DNA from 3 places in the Pseudomonas glycinis genome. Region 3 is predicted to be linked to each of the others. Evidence: predicted binding sites of a transcription regulator. Region 3 holds the regulator's gene; each other region holds the start of a gene.

Region 1 (6,581 bases), on a different contig from region 3:
AATGGGGCATTTACGCAGCAGTAAATTCTACCGGGTAAGGGATCGCGGCCTGGGCGGTTTGCAGCTTGGTCAGGGTTTCGCGCACCACTTCCTTGGCAAGGCAGGCGCATTTGCCACACTGGCTGGCGACGCCGGTGGCCTGGCGAACTTCTTTGTAGCTGCAGCAACCTTCATAGATCGCTTCGCGGATCTGTCCGTCGGTGACGCCAGTGCAGAGGCAAACATACATAAGTAAGAACCGTCGCTGGTTGTGACTCAATTGCGATGGATCTTAATGTTAACGAGAATGATTGTCAAAGTGCTTTCGGAACGCTTCGCAGCAAATTTCCCAGCGACTGACGAACGGTATTTTCCAAATGCGCGTCTGACCCCATGAATACGCAGTGGATAACCGGACAGGGAAAATCCGTTACGGACAGGCCAAACACGCAGTGTATGATGGTCGTCCCTTGCGAAGAGGGTTCGTGTCACAGGGCTGTCGCCTGAGGGTGACAGGCTGGCCCGGACCCTGAACTTCAAGTTTTTACACCAGGAGATATCAATGAGCGTACTCGTAGGCAAACAAGCCCCAGACTTCACCGTCCCGGCCGTACTCGGCAATGGCGAGATCGTTGACAGCTTCACCCTGTCCTCGGCCATCAAAGGCAAATACGGCCTGGTGTTCTTCTATCCGCTGGACTTCACCTTCGTCTGCCCGTCCGAGCTGATCGCTCTGGACAACCGCATGGCTGACTTCAAGGCGCGCAACGTTGAAGTGATCGCTGTGTCGATCGACTCGCACTTCACCCACAACGCCTGGCGCAACACTCCAGTGAACAATGGCGGCATCGGCCAGGTGAAATACACCATGGCTGCCGACATGAAGCACGACATCGCCAAGGCATACGACGTTGAATCCGAAGGCGGCGTGGCTTTCCGTGGCGCGTTCCTGATCGACGACAAAGGCGTGGTTCGCTCGCAGATCATCAACGACCTGCCACTGGGCCGTAACATGGAAGAGCTGATCCGTCTGGTCGACGCGCTGCAATTTCACGAAGAGCACGGCGAAGTCTGCCCGGCCAACTGGAAGAAAGGCGACAAAGGCATGAACGCTTCGCCGGAAGGCGTTGCGGCTTACCTGACCGAGAACGCTGCGGCCCTGTAAGGCGCAACGTCGAGGTACAAAAAACCGGCCCACGTGGCCGGTTTTTTCATGCGCGGGATTTGCTCGACGAGGATCAGTCGTCGAAGTCTTCCCAGCCGCCCATCTGCTTCCAGCGATTGACGATGCCGCAGAACAGCTCAGCGGTCTTTTCGGTGTCGTAACGCGCCGAGTGCGCTTCACGACCGTCGAAATCGATGCCGGCGGCCTGACAGGCTTTCGCCAGCACGGTCTGACCATACGCCAGACCCGCCAGGGTCGCGGTGTCGAAACTGGAGAACGGGTGGAACGGGTTGCGCTTCATGTCCAGACGCGCAACTGCGGCGTTGAGGAAGCCCAGGTCGAAACTGCTGTTGTGTCCGACCAGAATTGCCCGCTTGCAGCCGTTGGCTTTCAGCGCCTTGCGGATGCCACGGAAGATGTCGGTCAGCGCGGTTTCTTCGCTGACGGCCATGCGCAGCGGATGATCGAGCTTGATCCCGGTGAACTCCAGCGCTGCCGCTTCAACGTTGGCGCCTTCGAATGGCTCGACGCGGAAGAAGTAGGTGTGATCCGGGTAGACGAAACCCTTTTCATCCATGGCGATGGTGGTCGCGGCAATCTCCAGCAAGGCATCGGTGGCTGCGTTGAAGCCACCGGTTTCTACGTCGACGACAACCGGCAGGTAGCCGCGAAAACGCGCTGCCATCGGATGACGGGAACCGCCGCCGCCACCTTGACCGTCCAGTTCATCGTCGAAATTGTCTTCACTCACGCGTGTTCCTCCAGCAGGCGCCAGCGCAGTTTTTCACCGGCGCGCAGCGGGATAACGGTCAGCTCGCCAAATGGCAGACTGGTCGGGGCGGTCCATTCTTCACGGACCAGGGTGATGCGATCGGTATTTGCCGGCAGGCCGTAGAAACGCGGGCCGTTGAGGCTGGCGAAGGCTTCGAGCTTGTTAAGCGCGTTACGCTGTTCGAACGCTTCGGCATACATCTCGATGGCGGCGTAAGCGGTGTAGCAACCGGCACAACCGCAGGCGGCTTCCTTGGCGTGCTGGGCGTGGGGCGCCGAGTCGGTGCCGAGGAAGAACTTGGCGCTGCCACTGGTGGCGGCGTCGAGCAAGGCTTCCTGATGGGTATTGCGCTTGAGAATCGGCAAGCAGTAGAAGTGCGGCCGAATCCCGCCGACCAGCATGTGGTTGCGGTTGTACAGCAGGTGATGCGCGGTGATGGTCGCGCCGACGTTGGCCGAAGCCTCATTGACGAACTGGACGGCGTCGCCAGTGGTGATGTGTTCGAACACCACTTTCAGTGTCGGGAAACGCTCGACCACGCGGCGCATGTGCTCGTCGATGAAAATCTTTTCGCGGTCGAATACATCGACGTCGCCACGGGTGACTTCACCGTGGATCAACAGCGGCATGCCGACTTCGGCCATGGCTTCCAGCGCCGGGAAGATCTTGTCGATGCTGGTCACGCCGGAATCGGAGTTGGTGGTCGCGCCGGCCGGGTACAGCTTGGCGGCGTAGACGAAACCGCTGGCCTTGGCCTGACGAATTTCTTCCGGTTGGGTGCGGTCGGTGAGGTACAGCACCATCAACGGCTCGAACTGACTGCCGGCCGGGCGGGCAGCGAGAATGCGCTGACGATAGCCGTCGGCTTCAGCGGCGTTGCGCACCGGCGGTACCAGGTTCGGCATGATGATCGCGCGCCCGAAGGTGCGGGCCACATCGGCAACGGTATTGGTCAACACGGCACCATCGCGAAGATGAATGTGCCAGTCGTCGGGACGCAGCAGGGTCAGGCGGTCGGACATGAGGGGATTCCAGGCGGGTCAAACTGAGGCGAATGCTACCGGAAAAGACTCTTGCAGGCACCCGCTATCAAGTTTTGCCACAAGCGTCCGATATCCCGGAGGTATGCCGTAAACATTGTGTGAATCGGTGTTTGTGTTTCACAAGCCAATGGAGCCTCCCGTGCGCCAGCGTTATTTAGCCCTGCTCAGTGTGTTTGCCAGCCTTCCCGCGATGGCGCTGACTTACCAGACCCGTCTGGAGAACATTGAGTGGACGGTCGCCGGCGACCAGTTCGAATGCCGCCTTACCCAGCCGATCACCGATTTCGGCTCGGGCGAGTTCGTGCGCAAGGCCGGTGAGCAGGCGATCTTTCGCCTGAACGCCTACAACGCCATGCTCGGCGGCGGTTCGGCGACCTTGCTCGCTGCCGCAGCACCTTGGCAGCCAGGGCGTGGCGACATCAATCTGGGCTCTGTGCGTCTGGGCAGCGGCAACGTGTTGTTCAACAGCTCGCAATCCCAGGCCGGGGGATTGATCAGCGGTCTGCTGGACGGTCGCAGCCCGGTGGTACGCCGTGCGTCTGGCGATGGCCGCGTCTCCGAAGTGCGTTTGTTGCCGGTGAAATTCAGCAAGGCGTTCAACGACTATCAAGGCTGTGTGGCGAAATTGCTGCCGCAGAATTTCGACCAGATCAAGCAGTCGCAGATCGGCTTCCCCGGCGAAGGCGTTGAGCTGGACCCGGCTGCCAAGGCCAAGCTGCAAGTGATGCTCGAATACATGAAGGCCGACCCGACGGTGAACCACATCGACCTCGACGGCCATTCCGACAACAGCGGCAATCGTCTGACCAACCGCGAATTGTCGCGCCGCCGCGCGCTGGCGGTGGTGGATTTCTTCAAGGCCAACGGCATTCAGGAATCGCAGATCACCGTGCGTTTCCACGGCGAGCAGTATCCGATCGTGCCCAACACCAGCAAGGCCAATCGTGCGAAGAACCGTCGGGTCAACGTGAAACTGTCGCGCGTCGCAACGACTACCGCCCCGGCTCCGGCGCCGCAAGCGAGTACGCCGGCCACGGCCGCAACGACTTCCTGACTCGCCGGTCATCGTCGCGCTCTCGACAGATTCTGTCGCTTTGTCGTCTTAAGCTGTCGCGCCTCTGTAAATTATCGCGTTTGAGCGGTAGACTCCCCGGCTTTCCGTAGAACCCCGTGGAGTGATGGCATGGCGGACGTAAACAAGGTCGTTCTGGCGTATTCCGGCGGCCTGGACACTTCGGTGATCCTCAAGTGGCTGCAGGATACTTATAACTGTGAAGTGGTGACCTTCACCGCTGATCTCGGTCAAGGCGAAGAGGTCGAGCCGGCCCGCGCCAAGGCTCAGGCCATGGGCGTCAAAGAAATCTACATCGACGACCTGCGCGAAGAATTCGTACGTGATTTCGTGTTCCCGATGTTCCGCGCCAACACCGTTTACGAAGGCGAGTACCTGCTGGGTACTTCCATCGCCCGTCCGCTGATCGCCAAGCGCCTTATCGAAATCGCCAACGAAACCGGCGCCGACGCCATTTCCCACGGCGCCACCGGCAAGGGCAACGACCAGGTGCGTTTCGAACTGGGCGCCTACGCGCTCAAGCCAGGCGTAAAAGTTATTGCCCCTTGGCGCGAGTGGGACCTGCTGTCCCGCGAGAAGCTGATGGACTACGCCGAGAAGCACGCGATCCCGATCGAACGCCACGGCAAGAAAAAATCTCCGTACTCGATGGACGCCAACCTGCTGCACATCTCTTATGAAGGCGGCGTGCTGGAAGATACCTGGACCGAGCACGAAGAAGACATGTGGCGCTGGACCGTCTCCCCGGAGAAGGCTCCCGACACCCCGCAATACCTGGAACTGACCTACCGCAACGGCGACATCGTCGCACTGGACGGCGTCGAAATGACCCCGGCCACCGTACTGGCGACGCTGAACAGGATCGGCGGCGAGCACGGCATCGGTCGTCTCGACATCGTCGAAAACCGTTATGTCGGCATGAAGTCCCGCGGCTGCTACGAAACCCCGGGCGGCACCATCATGCTGCGCGCTCACCGCGCCATCGAATCGATCACTCTGGACCGCGAAGTCGCTCACCTCAAAGACGAGCTGATGCCCAAGTACGCCAGCCTGATCTACACCGGTTACTGGTGGAGCCCTGAGCGTCTGATGCTGCAACAGATGATCGATGCTTCGCAGGTCAACGTGAACGGCGTAGTGCGCCTGAAGCTGTACAAGGGCAACGTCATCGTCACCGGTCGCAAGTCCGACGATTCGCTGTTCGACGCCAACATCGCCACCTTCGAAGAAGATGGCGGCGCTTACAACCAGGCCGACGCGGCGGGCTTCATCAAGCTCAACGCGCTGCGCATGCGCATTGCTGCCAACAAGGGCCGCAAGTTGTTCTGAGTGGCTCAGACCCACGCGCAATAAAAAGGCGGCCAGTTCAGGGCCGCCTTTTTTTTCGGATTTTTCATCGGGTTCATCAAGCCGTTTCTCTTGTCTGCCCGCTTGCGGGATGTGCCACGCCTGTCAGCTGGTTCGCCCCAGCAGGGTAACTGTCTGTGTGCACAGGTTGTAAACGACACACAGTGTTGCACCTGAGCTTTTCTTCGCCTGTTTGATCTGTTGCAGCGAAGTATGCGCCAGAGAGTCCGAAACATGATTCGACAGAAAAACCAGCACTCGCGGATTTTTTTTACCGGCGCTCCGAAGAGTGTCGAGAATCGCATCGAACTCCCTGGACGCGTCAACGTCCCGGGCGTCGATGATGTTCAGTTCGCTTATCAGCGGTGACAGTTTGATCGTCTGCACCACGGGGTTCGCTTGGCCATCGATATCGGTTGGTGGGTCAGGCGCGTTGTGAATCCTGCATGGACGCTGGAATCCGCCGCTCCCAGTGTTGCTGGACACCACGCAGCTGGTTATCTCGAAAGCGCACGATCCATCGGTTTTTCGCAACGGTACTTTTCGTTCGCTGTCGCGTTCCGAATGTTCAGCCGCCTTCAGGAAATTTTTGTCCTTGCCGAAATCCGAGGGCGAGTAGAGCGAGCGGTGGTTGAAGTTGAGCGTGATAAAAAAAAGAAATAACAAGTAAAACGGAAAGCTGATCAGGAACCAGACATAAATCTCCCGGTCCTTGTTGTCGAGAAACGGCAGCGATACCGCCGCTGAAGTTTCCGAGATAATGGCGAATATCGCGATGACGGTCATTGGGTTAGTGATCTTGTTCGTTATCTTGAGCATGATTCAAGTTCTATGTTGTTTGTTTGAGGTTGAATATTTCTATATATAGCAAAAGCCTTCATTGAAGTTTCAGGCTGTTGTTTCCAAGTTTTATAGAAGGGCTGCCGGCGCGTCGAATATGCAGTAGCGGCGGTTCGTTACGTCGTATGTCGAATCGGCAGCCAGCAAAGTGGTCCAGGAAAGTTCAAATGGCTCGATTGGAATTCGGAGCTGCGTTGGACGTGTGCGCAGTAAACGGAAATTCGCTGCGGTCTTGAAGGACGGGAAGCAATTGCGATGGATGCGACGGGACCTATTTGTGGGAATTATCCTCAATGCCTGTAGGGAATGTCTCTCGATGCAAATGCGTGTAAAAGTTGCCATCCCTTGAAGCAAGTGACTGGG
Region 2 (6,581 bases), on a different contig from region 3:
ACTGAGGCGTTGGCCGAACCTTATTGGGTCGACGGCGAGAGCCTGCTGATCGGCTCCAGCCTTGGCATCGCCCATGCCCGCGCCAATGGCGGCGCCGATCCACTGATGTGGCACGCGCACATCGCCATGCAGCAGGCCAAGAGCACGCAGGGCTGCACTTTTCATATCTTCAACGAACGCATCAATCGCAACGCGCGGAGTATGGCCGACCTCGAAAGCGAACTGCGCCGGGCGTTGCGCCGCGATGAGCTGGAACTGCATTACCAGCCACGCCTGAATCTTGAGGACGGCCAGATTGTCGGCCTCGAAGCGCTGGTGCGCTGGCGCCACGGTGAGCGCGGTCTGCTGCCACCGAGTGAATTTGTGCCGCTGGCCGAGCAGAGCGGTCTGATCGTGCCGCTGGGCTACTGGGTGATTTCCCGCGCCTTGCGCGATATGCAGGCCTTGCGCGAGCAGGGGCTGCCGGCGCTGCACATGGCGATCAACCTGTCGTTCCGCCAGTTTCAGGACAGCCAGTTGCTGCCGACACTCAGCCGCCTGATCGCCGAGCGCGGCGTCGAGGCGCAGTGGCTGGAATTCGAACTGACCGAAACCGCCGTGATGCGGCGCAGCGATCTGGTCAAACAGACCATGGACGCCCTCGGCCGCCTCGGTGTGCGCTTCTCGCTGGACGATTTCGGCACCGGGTTTTCGTCGTTCGTGCACCTCAACAGCCTGCCGATCACCTTGTTGAAGATCGACAAGAGTTTTGTCGGCGGCATGGAACAGCGCGAAGAGAACCGCAAACTGGTGCACGCGATGATCAACCTTGCGCACAACCTGCACCTGGAAGTAGTTGCCGAAGGGGTGGAGACGCCGGAGCAACTGGAGTTGCTGCGCGGGTTCGGCTGCGATCAGGTGCAGGGTTACCTGATCAGCCGACCGCTGCCGCTGGATGAGTTGGTGGAATATCTGACCTTTGGAGCCAGTCAGCAGGCTTCGGTGGAAGCCATTTAAAAGATCGCAGCCTTCGGCAGCTCCTACCTTGGAATGTGTTCCTTTGTAGGAGCCGCCGAAGGCTGCGATCTTTTGATCTTAATCCGCGCCGATGGCCTCGAACCTCTCTGCAACTGACTCGCGCCGAATCATCCGCTGCATCTTCCATTCAAACGCCAGCGTCAGGCTCACCGCCGCGCAGGCCAGGCCCAACGCCAGACCCCACCAGACACCCGTCGGCCCCCAATTGAGATGGAACGCCATCCACCACGCCGCCGGCGCGCCAATCAGCCAATAGCAAGCGAGCCCCACCAGAAACGTAGTCTTGGCATCCTTGAGCCCACGAATACAGCCCATGGCAATCGTCTGCGTGCCGTCGAACAGCTCGAACCACGCCGCTACTGCCAACAGGCTCACCGCCAGACGGATCACCTCGGCAAACGCCGGATCGTTGTGGTCAAGGAACAGGCCGACCAACTGGTTCGGCCATAGCCAGAACACCAGGGCAAAGCCGAGCATCACCACGGCGCCGAAGGCGATGCCGACACGCCCGGACATGCGCGCATCGACCAGTTGCCCGGCGCCATAGTGTTGGCCGACGCGCATGGTGATGGCGTAAGACATCCCGGCCGGGACCATGAACGCCACCGACACGATCTGCAGGGCGATTTGATGCGCGCCCATCTGCGTACTGCCCATGGTGCCCATGCACAACGCGGCAAAGGCAAACAGCCCGACTTCCACCGCATAGGTGCCGCCAATCGGCAGGCCCAGACGCCACAGTTCTTTCAGGTATTGCCGGTTCGGCCGCGACAGGCCGGCGCGCAACGGATAAGCGTCATACGCCGGATGCCGGCGGATATGCCAGGCCAGCGCCAGTGCCATGCAGTTGGCGACAATCGCCGTGACCAGACCGATGCCGGTCAGACCCAGCTGCGGCAGGCCGAACATGCCGGTGATCAGCGCGTAGTTGAGCAGGAAGTTGGCCACCGTACCGGCGAGGCTGATGACCATCACTGGCGTCGCCCGGCCAATCGCACTGGTAAAACCGCGCAGGGCCATGAAGCTCAGGTAACCGGGCAGGGCGAAGGGCAGGGCGATGAGAAATTGCCCGGCGGCGTTGACGTTGGTTTCGGTTTGGCCGAACAGCAGCAACACCGGTTTGAGGTTCCACAACAACAGCCCGGCGCCGAGGGCCATCAGCCAGGCCAGCCACAGTCCGGCCTGGGTCAGGCGTGCGGCACCGATGATGTCGCCGGCACCCTGACGGATTGCCACCAGTGTGCCGACCGCTGCAATCACGCCGATGCAGAAAATCGACACGAACGAGTAGCTCGCGGCACCGAGGCCGCCACCGGCCAGCGCTTCGGGGCTGAGGCGCGCCATCATCAGGGTGTCGGTCAGCACCATCAGCATGTGCGCCAACTGCGAAGCAATCAGCGGCCCCGCCAGCCGCAGAATGGCCCAGAGTTCGGTACGCACAGGATGCTGCATGGCCATCACCACCCAAATATCAGAGGAAGCAGAAGAGCGTCGATTCTCGGCGCTTGGCAGGCTTTGCACAAAGGGATAAAAAGGATGGGTGGCATGATTAATACTCATCCTGAATCGTCCTGCCGAATTGGCTGTATCCCCGCTATTGGAGCTTTGTGTATGTCCCGACGCCTTCCGCCGTTGTATGCCCTGCGCGCATTCGAAGCGGCAGCGCGACACAGCTCGTTTACCCGCGCGGCGGAAGAACTGTCGATCACCCAGAGCGCGGTCAGTCGGCACATGCGCACTCTTGAAGAACACTTCGCCTGCCGGCTGTTTCATCGCAGCGGGCGCAACCTGCAACTGACCGAATCGGCGCGGCTGCTGTTACCCGGTATCCGCGAAGGCTTCGCCGCCCTTGAGCGCGCCTGCAATACCTTGCGCGCCGAGGACGACATCCTGCGCATGAAAGCGCCATCGACCCTGACCATGCGTTGGCTGCTGGCGCGGTTGAGTCGCTTCCGCCATTTGCAGCCGGGCAATGAGGTGCAACTGACCAGCGCATGGATGGATATCGATTCGGTGGACTTCAACAACGAACCATTCGATTGCGCAGTTTTGCTCAGTGACGGGCATTTCCCGCCGGACTGGGAAGCGAGCCTGCTGTTTCCCGAGGAATTGATTCCGGTCGGCGCGCCGAACCTGCTCAATGACCAACCTTGGGACGTAGCGCGTCTGGCGGCTGCTGAACTGCTGCACCCGACCCCGGATCGCCGTGACTGGCGCAGTTGGCTGGAGCGCATGGGGCTGTCCGAGCAAGTTTCGCTCAAGGGCGGGCAAGTGTTCGATACGCTGGAGCTGGGCATGATCGCCGCGGCGCGTGGCTACGGCGTTTCGATGGGTGATCTGTTGATGGTCGCCGAGGATGTCGCGCAAGGGCGCTTGAGCCTACCGTGGCCGACCGCCGTCGCCAGTGGCCTGAACTATTACCTGGTGTGGCCGAAACCGCGTCCGGGAGGTGAACGTTTGCGCCGTCTCAGCGATTTTCTCCAAGGCGAAGTCCGCGCCATGCAATTGCCGGCGGTAGAGCGCTTGAGCTGAAACGTTCGAGCCGGCACAATGCCACTACTGCGCCATACCCACGCAATCCGCTCAAGTATTCGGTTTTACCGCCGACTACGAGCATGTGGAACCGTCGTGCCGGTTCCGCGCTACCCCCATTATTAGAATATTTTCCGGGCAATTACCGCGATCAAGGAGGATTCGGTGGCTCGGCCAGGAGCTGTTCATGTCTCAACCTCGTGCTCGGATCGCCTCGCAGCTGGGCCTTGCCCTTGCTGTGATACTGGCGATAGTCATCAGCGGCAGTACGGTATTCGCCTTGCGTTCGCTGGATTCCGCCAACCTCGCCACCCGTGAAGAGCATCTGGCCAGTGAGGCCCGGCTGCTGGCCGATCAACTGAGTACCTTTCACGGTACGCTGCGCGAAAGCACCCTGCGCCTGAGCGGGCTGTTCGAAAAGCGCTTCGGCAGTGGTTTGAGTGTGCACCCCGATCAGCCAGTGACCGTGGCCGGCGTGCAGACTCCGGGCCTGCACCTGGGCAACGAGGTGCTGAACAACAACTTCAAGGAAGTTGACGAGTTCAAGCAGATGACCGCTGGTGTGGCCACGGTATTCGTGCGCAGCGGCGAAGACTTCATTCGCGTCAGCACCAACGTCAGCAAGCAGGACGGCACCCGTGCCATCGGCACCGTGCTCGATCATGCCAACCCGGCGTACGCGAAACTGATGGCGGGGCAGAGTTATGTCGGCCGCTCGTTGCTGTTCGAGCGCTACTACATGTCGCAGTACACCCCGGTGCGCGATGCGGGCGGCAAGATCATCGCCGTGCTGTACGTCGGCTTCGACTACACCGACGCGCAGAACGCGCAGTTCGCCAATCTCAAGCGCTTCCGCATTGGCAAGACCGGCTCGCTGGCGCTGCTCGACGAGCAGAACAAATGGCTGGTGCCGATTGCCGGCGTCGAAAACCTGGATCAAGCCGCCCCGACCATCAACAACCTGGTGAAAACCCCGGGCAAGGGTGAGTTCTGGAGCGACAAGGGTGAGGACTTCTACAGCATCGCCGTGCCGTTCGAAGGTGGCCCGTGGTCGGTGGTGGCGAGCATGCCGAAAGCCGAGATCCGCGCGGTGACCTGGAGCGTCGGTACGCAACTGGCGATCGGCAGCCTGCTGGCGATGTTGCTCGCGGTCGGTTCCGTGGTCTGGCTGCTGCGCAGCAAACTCGCACCGCTGGGCGATCTGGTGCGTCAGGCCGAAGCCTTGGGCGCGGGTGATCTGAGTGTGCGGCTGAACGTATCGAGCCACGATGAAATCGGTCAGCTGTCCCGCGCGTTCAACCAGATGAGCCAGGCGCTGTCGACCATGGTCGAGCACATCCGCCGCGCTTCGGAAGAGGTCAACAGCCGTGCGCAGGCGCTGTCCGGTTTGTCCGGCGGTGCGTATGAAGGCATGGAGCAGCAGTCGGGCGAAATCACCAGCATGGCCGGCGCCGTGGAAGAGTTCAGCGCCACCTCGCTGAACATTGCCGACAACATGGGTGCGACCCAGCGCCTGGCGCAGGAAAACGCTCAGCAGACCCAGATCGGCCGCAGTTCGATGGAAGAAGCGTCGTCGTCGCTGGAGCAGATCGCCGGCGCGCTGAACAGCACCGCCAGCGTGATCAACACGCTGGGGCAGCGCTCGCAGGAAATCGGCGGCATCGTGGGTGTGATCACCTCCATCGCCGAGCAGACCAACCTTCTGGCACTTAACGCTGCCATCGAAGCTGCCCGTGCTGGTGAGCAGGGGCGCGGTTTTGCCGTGGTCGCGGACGAAGTGCGCAGCCTCGCCTCGCGTACCCGTCAGGCGACCGATGAAATCTCCAGCATGATCCACAGCATCCAACAGGAAACCGGCAACGCGATCAGCACCATGGAGCAGGGCAATGTGCTGATGCAGGAAGGCTTGTCGCGCAACGCCAATGTCGCCTCGGCACTGGCGCGGATCGATGAGCAGAGCCGTTCGGCAGGCCAGCAGTTCGCCGCGATCACCACCGCCACTCAGGAACAAAGCAGCACTGCGACGTTGCTGAGCAGCAATTTGCAAAGCATCGCCTTGGCCAACAGCGAGCAGCGTGAGGTGGTGTCAAACCTGGCTGTCACCGCTAAAGAGCTGGAGAAGCTGGCGGCGGATCTGCGTTCCGAGGTTGACCGCTTCCGCTGATGTGTCGTTGAAACAGTTTTCGCGAGCAAGCTCGCTCCCACAGTTTCCGCGGTCGTTCACAAATCGTGTGAGCAGGCGAAAATCCGGTGGGAGCGAGCTTGCTCGCGAATGCTCCGGCACAAACCGGTTTTTGCACTTGCTGAAACGTTTCCGCAGCGCTATAAAAATGGCACAACTCCAATAAAGGCTGCTGCCATGACCCCGCTCAAACTCCTCGTCGCCCTCGGCGCATTCTCTGCCGCTTCCCACGCCGTGGCCTGGGACTATGTCCTGCTCGACGCCAACACTCCGGCAAAAAACTGGACGATCACCAGTGAGCAACTCGGCGTAAAAACCGCCAAACCGTATTCCGTGACCCTGCGTACCCTGCATGGTGGTCGTCAGGAGGGCGTCAGCATTGTCGATATCGATAACGGCACGATGAAACTCTCGGTAGTGCCGACCCGTGGCATGAACGTGTTGCAGGCTTCGGTGGGCGACGTGCGGATGGGCTGGGACTCGCCGGTCAAGGACGTGGTCAACCCGGCGTTCATCGAACTCAACGGTCGCGGTGGCCTGGGCTGGCTCGAAGGTTTCAATGAACTGGTCACCCGTTGCGGTTACGAGTGGGTTGGCCATCCCGGCATGGACAACGGCGAATTGCTGACCTTGCACGGTCGCGCCGCCAACATCCCGGCCAGCACCGTCACTTTGCACATCGACGAGAAGCCGCCGTATGCCATCACGCTGCGTGGCGAGCTGAAAGAGCAGGCATTCAAGAAAGTCGATTTCTCGGTAGCGACCGAACTGGTCACCGAACCGGGCAGCGCCAGCTTCGCCCTCAACGACACCCTGACCAACAACGGCGACTATGCGAAGGAATATCAGG
Region 3 (6,581 bases):
CGTTCGTTGATCGAAGCGGCCCAGCGTCAGGAAATGCAAGGCCAACCGGTGATCCTGCTGGTAGCAGGCCCGATTCGCGCGATGCTCTCGCGCTTCGGCCGCCTCGCAGTGCCAGGGCTGCATGTACTGGCCTACCAGGAAGTACCGGACAACAAGCAAGTGACCATCGTTGCGACAGTAGGGCCCAACGGCTGAGGTAGTGGTTTATGCAAGTTAAGCGTTTTTTCGCCGCCGATATGCGTCAGGCCATGAAGCTGGTTCGCGATGAGCTGGGCGCTGATGCCGCCATCATCGGCAACCGCCGCATTGCCGGCGGCGTCGAGTTGACGGCGGCTCTGGATTACAAATTGTCGGCGCTGGCGCCACGGGTTCCGAACATGGAACTCGAAGACGAGCTGCGCAAGACCCAGTCGCGCATCGTCACCGCCCAGGCCGAGCTGAGCCTGCGTGGCGAAGCCGACGGCAACACCAATCAGCAGTTGTTCGCCGGGCTGCCGTTGACCGCAGGCCTGCCGCTGACTGCTGCCGAGCCGCTGAGCGAGCCGACCTACGCCGCACCGACGCGCCCGGCCGCAGCGCCTGCGCAGGCCTCGGCGGGTGTCGATCCACGTGCGCTGGATTCGATGCGTTTTGAATTGAACAGCCTGCGCGAGCTGATGGAAGTGCAGCTCGGCACCCTGGCCTGGAATCAGCTGCAAGGCAGCCGCCCGGCCCAGGCCAATATGTATCGTCGTCTGCAGCGCATCGGCCTGTCCGGCCCGCTGTCGCGCGATCTGCTGGCGATGATCACCGACATCGAAGAACCCCGTCAGGCCTGGCGCATGCTGCTGGCCCACCTGGCGCGGATGATTGCCGTACCGGAAGTCGAGCCGCTGGAAGAGGGCGGTGTGATTGCCATGGTCGGCCCCGCCGGCATGGGCAAGACCACCACGCTGGCCAAGCTCGCCGCGCGTTACGTGCTCAAGTACGGCGCGCAGAACGTTGCACTGGTGAGCATGGACAGCTTCCGCATCGGCGCGCAGGAACAACTGAAAACCCTCGGGCGCATCCTCAACGTGCCGGTAACGCACGTCGATCCGGGTCAGTCGCTGGTGCAGGCATTGGATCCACTGCTACGCAAACGCGTGGTTTTGATCGATACTGCCGGCCTGCAAGCCAGTGATCCGGCGTTGCGCATGCAGCTTGAGAGCCTGGCCGGGCGTGGCATTCGCTCAAAAAATTATCTGGTCCTGGCAACCACCAGCCAGAAACAGGTTCTAACCGCCGCTTATCACAGTTACAAGCGTTGCGGGCTGGCCGGCTGCATCCTGACTAAACTGGATGAAACGGCCAGTCTCGGCGAAGTGTTGAGCCTGGCGATCAGTCATGAATTGCCGGTCGCGTACCTGACCGATGGCCCACGGATTCCGGATGATTTGCATCTGCCGCGCCGTCATCAACTGGTCAGCCGCGCCGTCAGCGTGCAAATGCAGGAAGAACCCAGCGAAGAAGCCATGGCTGACATGTTCGCTGATATCTATCACAGCCCGACCAAGCAGGTTGGCTGAGGTAATCATGAACAGTTTTTGTACCTACATCGATGGTCTGCCACGCATTGTTCCGATCAGGAACGCGCAGCCAGTAATGTGGCCTCCGTCTATGCAAGACAAGGTAAAGAAATAACATGGGCAGCATGCATCCCGTACAGGTGATCGCGGTGACCGGCGGCAAAGGTGGCGTCGGCAAGACTAACGTGTCAGTGAACTTGTCGCTGGCGCTGGCAGAGCTTGGCCGTCGGGTCATGCTGCTGGACGCCGACCTGGGCCTGGCGAACGTCGACGTTCTGCTGGGGCTGACACCCAAGCGCACACTGGCCGACGTCATCGAAGGCCGTTGCGAACTGCGCGACGTGCTGTTGCAGGGCCCGGGCGGGATTCGCATCGTGCCGGCGGCCTCCGGCACGCAGAGCATGGTGCACCTGAGCCCGGCGCAACACGCCGGCCTGATCCAGGCGTTCAGCGACATCGGCGACAATCTCGACGTGCTGGTGATCGACACCGCTGCGGGTATTGGTGACTCGGTAGTCAGTTTCGTTCGTGCCGCCCAGGAAGTGTTGCTGGTGGTCTGCGACGAGCCGACTTCGATCACCGATGCTTACGCGCTGATCAAGTTGCTCAACCGCGATTACGGCATGAACCGCTTCCGCGTGCTGGCCAACATGGCGCAGAGCCCGCAGGAAGGGCGCAACCTGTTCGCCAAGTTGACCAAGGTCACGGATCGCTTCCTTGACGTCGCCCTACAATACGTCGGCGCGGTGCCGTACGACGAAAGCGTGCGCAAAGCGGTGCAGAAGCAGCGCGCCGTCTACGAAGCCTTTCCCCGTTCCAAGTGCGCGCTGGCCTTCAAGGCCATCGCCCAGAAGGTCGACACCTGGCCGCTGCCGGCCAACCCGCGCGGGCATCTGGAATTTTTCGTCGAGCGTCTCGTGCAGCAAACCGCAGGGCCTGTGATATGACCGCCAGTGGCATGAATCTTTACAAAAAGTCGGCGCGTGACGCGCAATACGAATTGATCGAGCGTTACGCGCCACTGGTCAAGCGCATTGCCTATCACTTGCTGGCGCGCCTGCCGGCCAGCGTGCAGGTCGAAGACCTGATCCAGGCCGGGATGATCGGTTTGCTCGAAGTCTCGACCAAATACGACGCCAGCAAAGGCGCCAGTTTCGAAACGTACGCGGGCATTCGAATCCGCGGCGCGATGCTCGATGAAGTGCGCAAAGGGGATTGGGCGCCACGCTCGGTTCACCGTAATACCAGGATGGTCAGCGACGCGATTCGCTCGATTGAAGCTAAAACCGGCCGTGACGCTAAAGATCACGAGGTTGCGGCCGAACTCCAATTGAGTCTCGACGATTACTACGGGATTCTGAATGACACCTTGGGCAGTCGCCTGTTCAGTTTCGACGACCTGTTGCAGGACGGCGAACACGAAGGGCTGCACGAGGATGGCGCGAGTGCTCATATGGAGCCGTCACGCGATCTGGAAGATGAACGCTTCCAGGCGGCGCTGGCGGACGCGATTGCCAATTTGCCGGAGCGTGAGCGACTGGTGTTGGCGCTGTACTACGACGAAGAGCTGAACCTCAAGGAAATCGGTGAAGTCCTTGGCGTCAGTGAATCGCGGGTCAGCCAGTTACACAGCCAGTGCGCGGCCCGTCTGCGGGGGCGTTTGGGGGAGTGGCGAGCGCGCTGAAGGCAGTGTGGGGACACTGCGAAACGAGGCTGGTGCGGTGATGAACGGCGCCGGTCTCGATCCGTTGTGCTCCAGACAAACTTCGAGTGCTATGCCGATTGATTGAAGTGGCGCGTCCAGGTGCTGGGCGCGTTTAAGACTGCTTGGAGGTCGAATTGAACAAAGACATGAAAATCCTCATCGTTGATGACTTCTCAACGATGCGGCGGATCATCAAGAACCTGCTGCGCGATCTTGGGTTCACCAACACCGTCGAGGCCGACGATGGCACCACTGCCATTCCGGTGCTCAACAGCGGCAGCATCGACTTTCTGGTAACGGACTGGAACATGCCGGGCATGACCGGTATCGACCTGCTGCGTCACGTGCGCGCCGATGAAAAACTCAAGCACCTCCCGGTGTTGATGGTGACTGCTGAAGCCAAGCGCGAGCAGATCATCGAGGCCGCTCAGGCCGGTGTGAACGGTTACGTGGTCAAACCTTTCACGGCTCAAGCGTTGAAAGACAAAATCGAGAAGATTTTCGAACGCATCGGCTGATGAATGCGCGGGGGAGCTATGGAGCATAACGAATCATCACAGGGCGATTTCGAATCGACCCTGAAAAAACACGCGGTCGAACTGGTCGAGAGCCTTGAAAAAGGCAAGTTCGGCGACGCGGTGCAACTGATCCATGAGCTCAATCAGACCCGTGACCGCGGCCTGTATCAGGAAGTGGGCAAGCTCACACGTGAACTGCACAGTGCGATCGTCAATTTCCAGATTGATCCGCACATGCCGCAGGCCGAGGAAGTGTCGCAAATCACCGACGCCACCGAACGCCTGGGCTATGTGGTCAAGCTGACGGAAGCCGCGGCCAACCGCACCATGGATCTGGTGGAAAGCGCCACGCCGGTGGTCAACAGTCTCGCTGATGAAGCGCAGACGTTGAGCGCCGATTGGGGCCGCTTCATGCGTCGCGAGGTCGGGGCTGAAGAGTTCCGCGAACTGGCGCGCCGGGTCGACGGTTTTCTGTCACGCAGCAGCACGGACAACCGTGCGGTGTCGAGCAATCTCAACGACATCCTGCTGGCTCAGGATTACCAGGACCTCACAGGTCAAGTGATCAAGCGTGTGACCCAACTGGTCACCGAAGTCGAAAGCAATCTGCTCAAACTCGTGCTCATGGCCAGTCAGGTCGACCGCTTTGCGGGCATCGAACATGACCGCGCTGCAATGCTTGCTGAAAAAGATCCACAAAAACATCTCTCGCAGGGTGAAGGTCCGCAGATTCATGCCGATAAACGAGAAGACGTTGTGTCCGGTCAGGACGATGTGGACGATTTGTTATCCAGCCTTGGATTCTAGAGTTTCGGAATTCGGGTTTTTTGGGTTTTTAGACCTGTAGGAGCACCCCATTAATGAGCTTCGGCGCCGATGAAGAGATCCTTCAGGATTTCCTGGTTGAGGCCGGCGAGATTCTTGAGCAACTGTCCGAACAACTGGTCGAGCTGGAAAGCCGTCCGGATGATGCAGATCTGCTCAATGCAATTTTTCGCGGTTTCCACACTGTAAAAGGGGGCGCCGGCTTCCTTCAGCTCAATGAGCTGGTGGAGTGCTGTCACATCGCCGAAAACGTGTTCGACATCCTGCGCAAGGGTGAGCGTCGCGTTGATGCAGAACTGATGGACGTGGTGCTCGAAGCACTGGACGCGGTGAACAGCATGTTCAGCGAAGTCCGTGAACGTGCACCGATCACCGCTGCGACGCCGGAACTGCTGGCCGCGCTGGCGCGTCTGGCCGAGCCGCAATCGGCGGATGAAGCCCCGGCTTCGCCGGTTGCCGAGATGATCGAAGAACTGGTCGTTGAAAGCGACTCCTCGGACGACATCACCGATAACGAATTCGAACAACTGCTGGACTCGCTGAATGCCGTCAAGGCCCAGGCCGAGGCTCCGGCCGCTGTCGCTGCTCCCGCGCAGGTTGCCGATACGGCGGCCAGCGATGAAATCACCGACGCCGAATTTGAATCGCTGCTCGATCAACTGCATGGCAAAGGCCAGTTTGCTGTCGATGCGGTCGCTCCGGCGCCAGCACCAGCGGCTCCGGCTGCGCCTGCTGCGGGCGATAGCTCGGACATCACTGACGACGAATTCGAAGCCTTGCTCGATCAGTTGCACGGCAAGGGCAACTTCGCCGTTGACGCGCTGGAATCGGCCATCGCTTCGGCCCCGGCCGCACCTGCTGCACCGGCAGCCGCTGCGGCCGGCAGTGACCTGATCAGCGATCACGAATTCGAATCGCTGCTCGACGAATTGCACGGCAAAGGCAAGTTTGACGCCAGCGCTGCGACTGCCGGCTTTGCGTCGAGCGTCGCCACGCCAGCGGCGAAAGCTCCGGCTGCCGCTGCCGCTGCTGCGCCGAAGCCTGCCGCCAAGCCTGAACCGAAAGCCGAGACGCCGAAACCGGCCGCCGCTGCTGCACCGGCTGCGGCCCGTGCGCCAGCCGCTGCACCGGCAGAAAAACCGGCCAGCGAAGCAGAAACCACCGTGCGCGTCGATACCGCGCGGCTCGACGAGATCATGAACATGGTCGGCGAGCTGGTGCTGGTGCGTAACCGTCTGGTGCGCCTGGGCCTCAACAGCGGCGACGAAGCCATGTCCAAGGCCGTGTCGAACCTCGACGTGGTCACCGCTGACCTGCAGACCGCCGTGATGAAGACGCGGATGCAGCCGATCAAGAAGGTCTTCGGGCGCTTCCCGCGTCTGGTTCGCGACCTCGCACGTCAGCTCAAGAAAGAAATCAACCTGGAACTGGTGGGTGAAGAAACCGACCTCGACAAAAACCTTGTCGAGGCTCTGGCCGACCCGCTGGTCCACTTGGTGCGCAACGCTGTCGACCACGGCATCGAGTCGCCGGAAGAACGCGAAGCATCGGGCAAGGCCCGTGGCGGTCGCGTGGTGCTGGCGGCCGAGCAGGAAGGCGACCACATCCTGCTGTCGATCTCCGACGACGGCAAAGGCATGGATCCGAACGTCCTGCGTTCGATCGCGGTGAAACGCGGTGTGATGGACAAGGACGCGGCCGATCGCCTGAGCGATACCGAGTGCTACAACCTGATCTTCGCCCCGGGTTTCTCGACCAAGACCGAGATCTCCGACGTGTCCGGCCGTGGTGTCGGCATGGACGTGGTGAAGACCAAGATTTCCCAGCTCAACGGTTCGATCAACATCTACTCGACCAAGGGCCAGGGCTCGAAGATCGTCATCAAGGTGCCGCTGACCCTGGCGATCATGCCGACGCTGATGGTCATGCTCGGCAATCAGGCCTTTGCGTTCCCGCTGGTCAACGTCAACGAAATCTTCCACCTCG

What was found. The regulator FliA, encoded in region 3, starts transcription of late flagellar genes. The targets are predictions, from matches to a motif close to CTAAAGTTTNNNNNNNNNNNGCCGNTAA.
Region 1: a site for FliA is predicted at 3,005-3,032, ahead of ACYSTU_RS02735 (flagellar protein MotY). Genes of this name have one in related genera too.
Region 2: a site for FliA is predicted at 3,600-3,627, ahead of ACYSTU_RS06020 (methyl-accepting chemotaxis protein). Genes of this name have one in related genera too.

Annotation. Positions count from the first base shown of each region.
Region 1 covers NZ_JBTYHF010000001.1:614,292-620,872, reverse strand. The annotation lists gene ACYSTU_RS02755 (bacterioferritin-associated ferredoxin) at 11-229, opposite strand; gene ACYSTU_RS02750 (peroxiredoxin) at 542-1,144, shown strand; gene rnt (ribonuclease T) at 1,218-1,895, opposite strand; gene pyrC (dihydroorotase) at 1,892-2,938, opposite strand; gene ACYSTU_RS02735 (flagellar protein MotY) at 3,099-4,013, shown strand; gene ACYSTU_RS02730 (argininosuccinate synthase) at 4,143-5,360, shown strand; gene ACYSTU_RS02725 (hypothetical protein) at 5,484-6,197, opposite strand.
Region 2 covers NZ_JBTYHF010000002.1:418,805-425,385, reverse strand. The annotation lists gene ACYSTU_RS06035 (putative bifunctional diguanylate cyclase/phosphodiesterase) at 1-996, shown strand, start outside; gene ACYSTU_RS06030 (NorM family multidrug efflux MATE transporter) at 1,075-2,469, opposite strand; gene ACYSTU_RS06025 (LysR substrate-binding domain-containing protein) at 2,629-3,549, shown strand; gene ACYSTU_RS06020 (methyl-accepting chemotaxis protein) at 3,737-5,713, shown strand; gene ACYSTU_RS06015 (aldose 1-epimerase family protein) at 5,909-6,581, shown strand, end outside.
Region 3 covers NZ_JBTYHF010000016.1:2,736-9,316, forward strand. The annotation lists gene flhA (flagellar biosynthesis protein FlhA) at 1-195, shown strand, start outside; gene flhF (flagellar biosynthesis GTPase FlhF) at 207-1,547, shown strand; gene fleN (flagellar synthesis regulator FleN) at 1,664-2,494, shown strand; gene fliA (RNA polymerase sigma factor FliA) at 2,491-3,231, shown strand; gene ACYSTU_RS26365 (chemotaxis response regulator CheY) at 3,399-3,770, shown strand; gene ACYSTU_RS26370 (protein phosphatase CheZ) at 3,789-4,577, shown strand; gene ACYSTU_RS26375 (chemotaxis protein CheA) at 4,631-6,581, shown strand, end outside.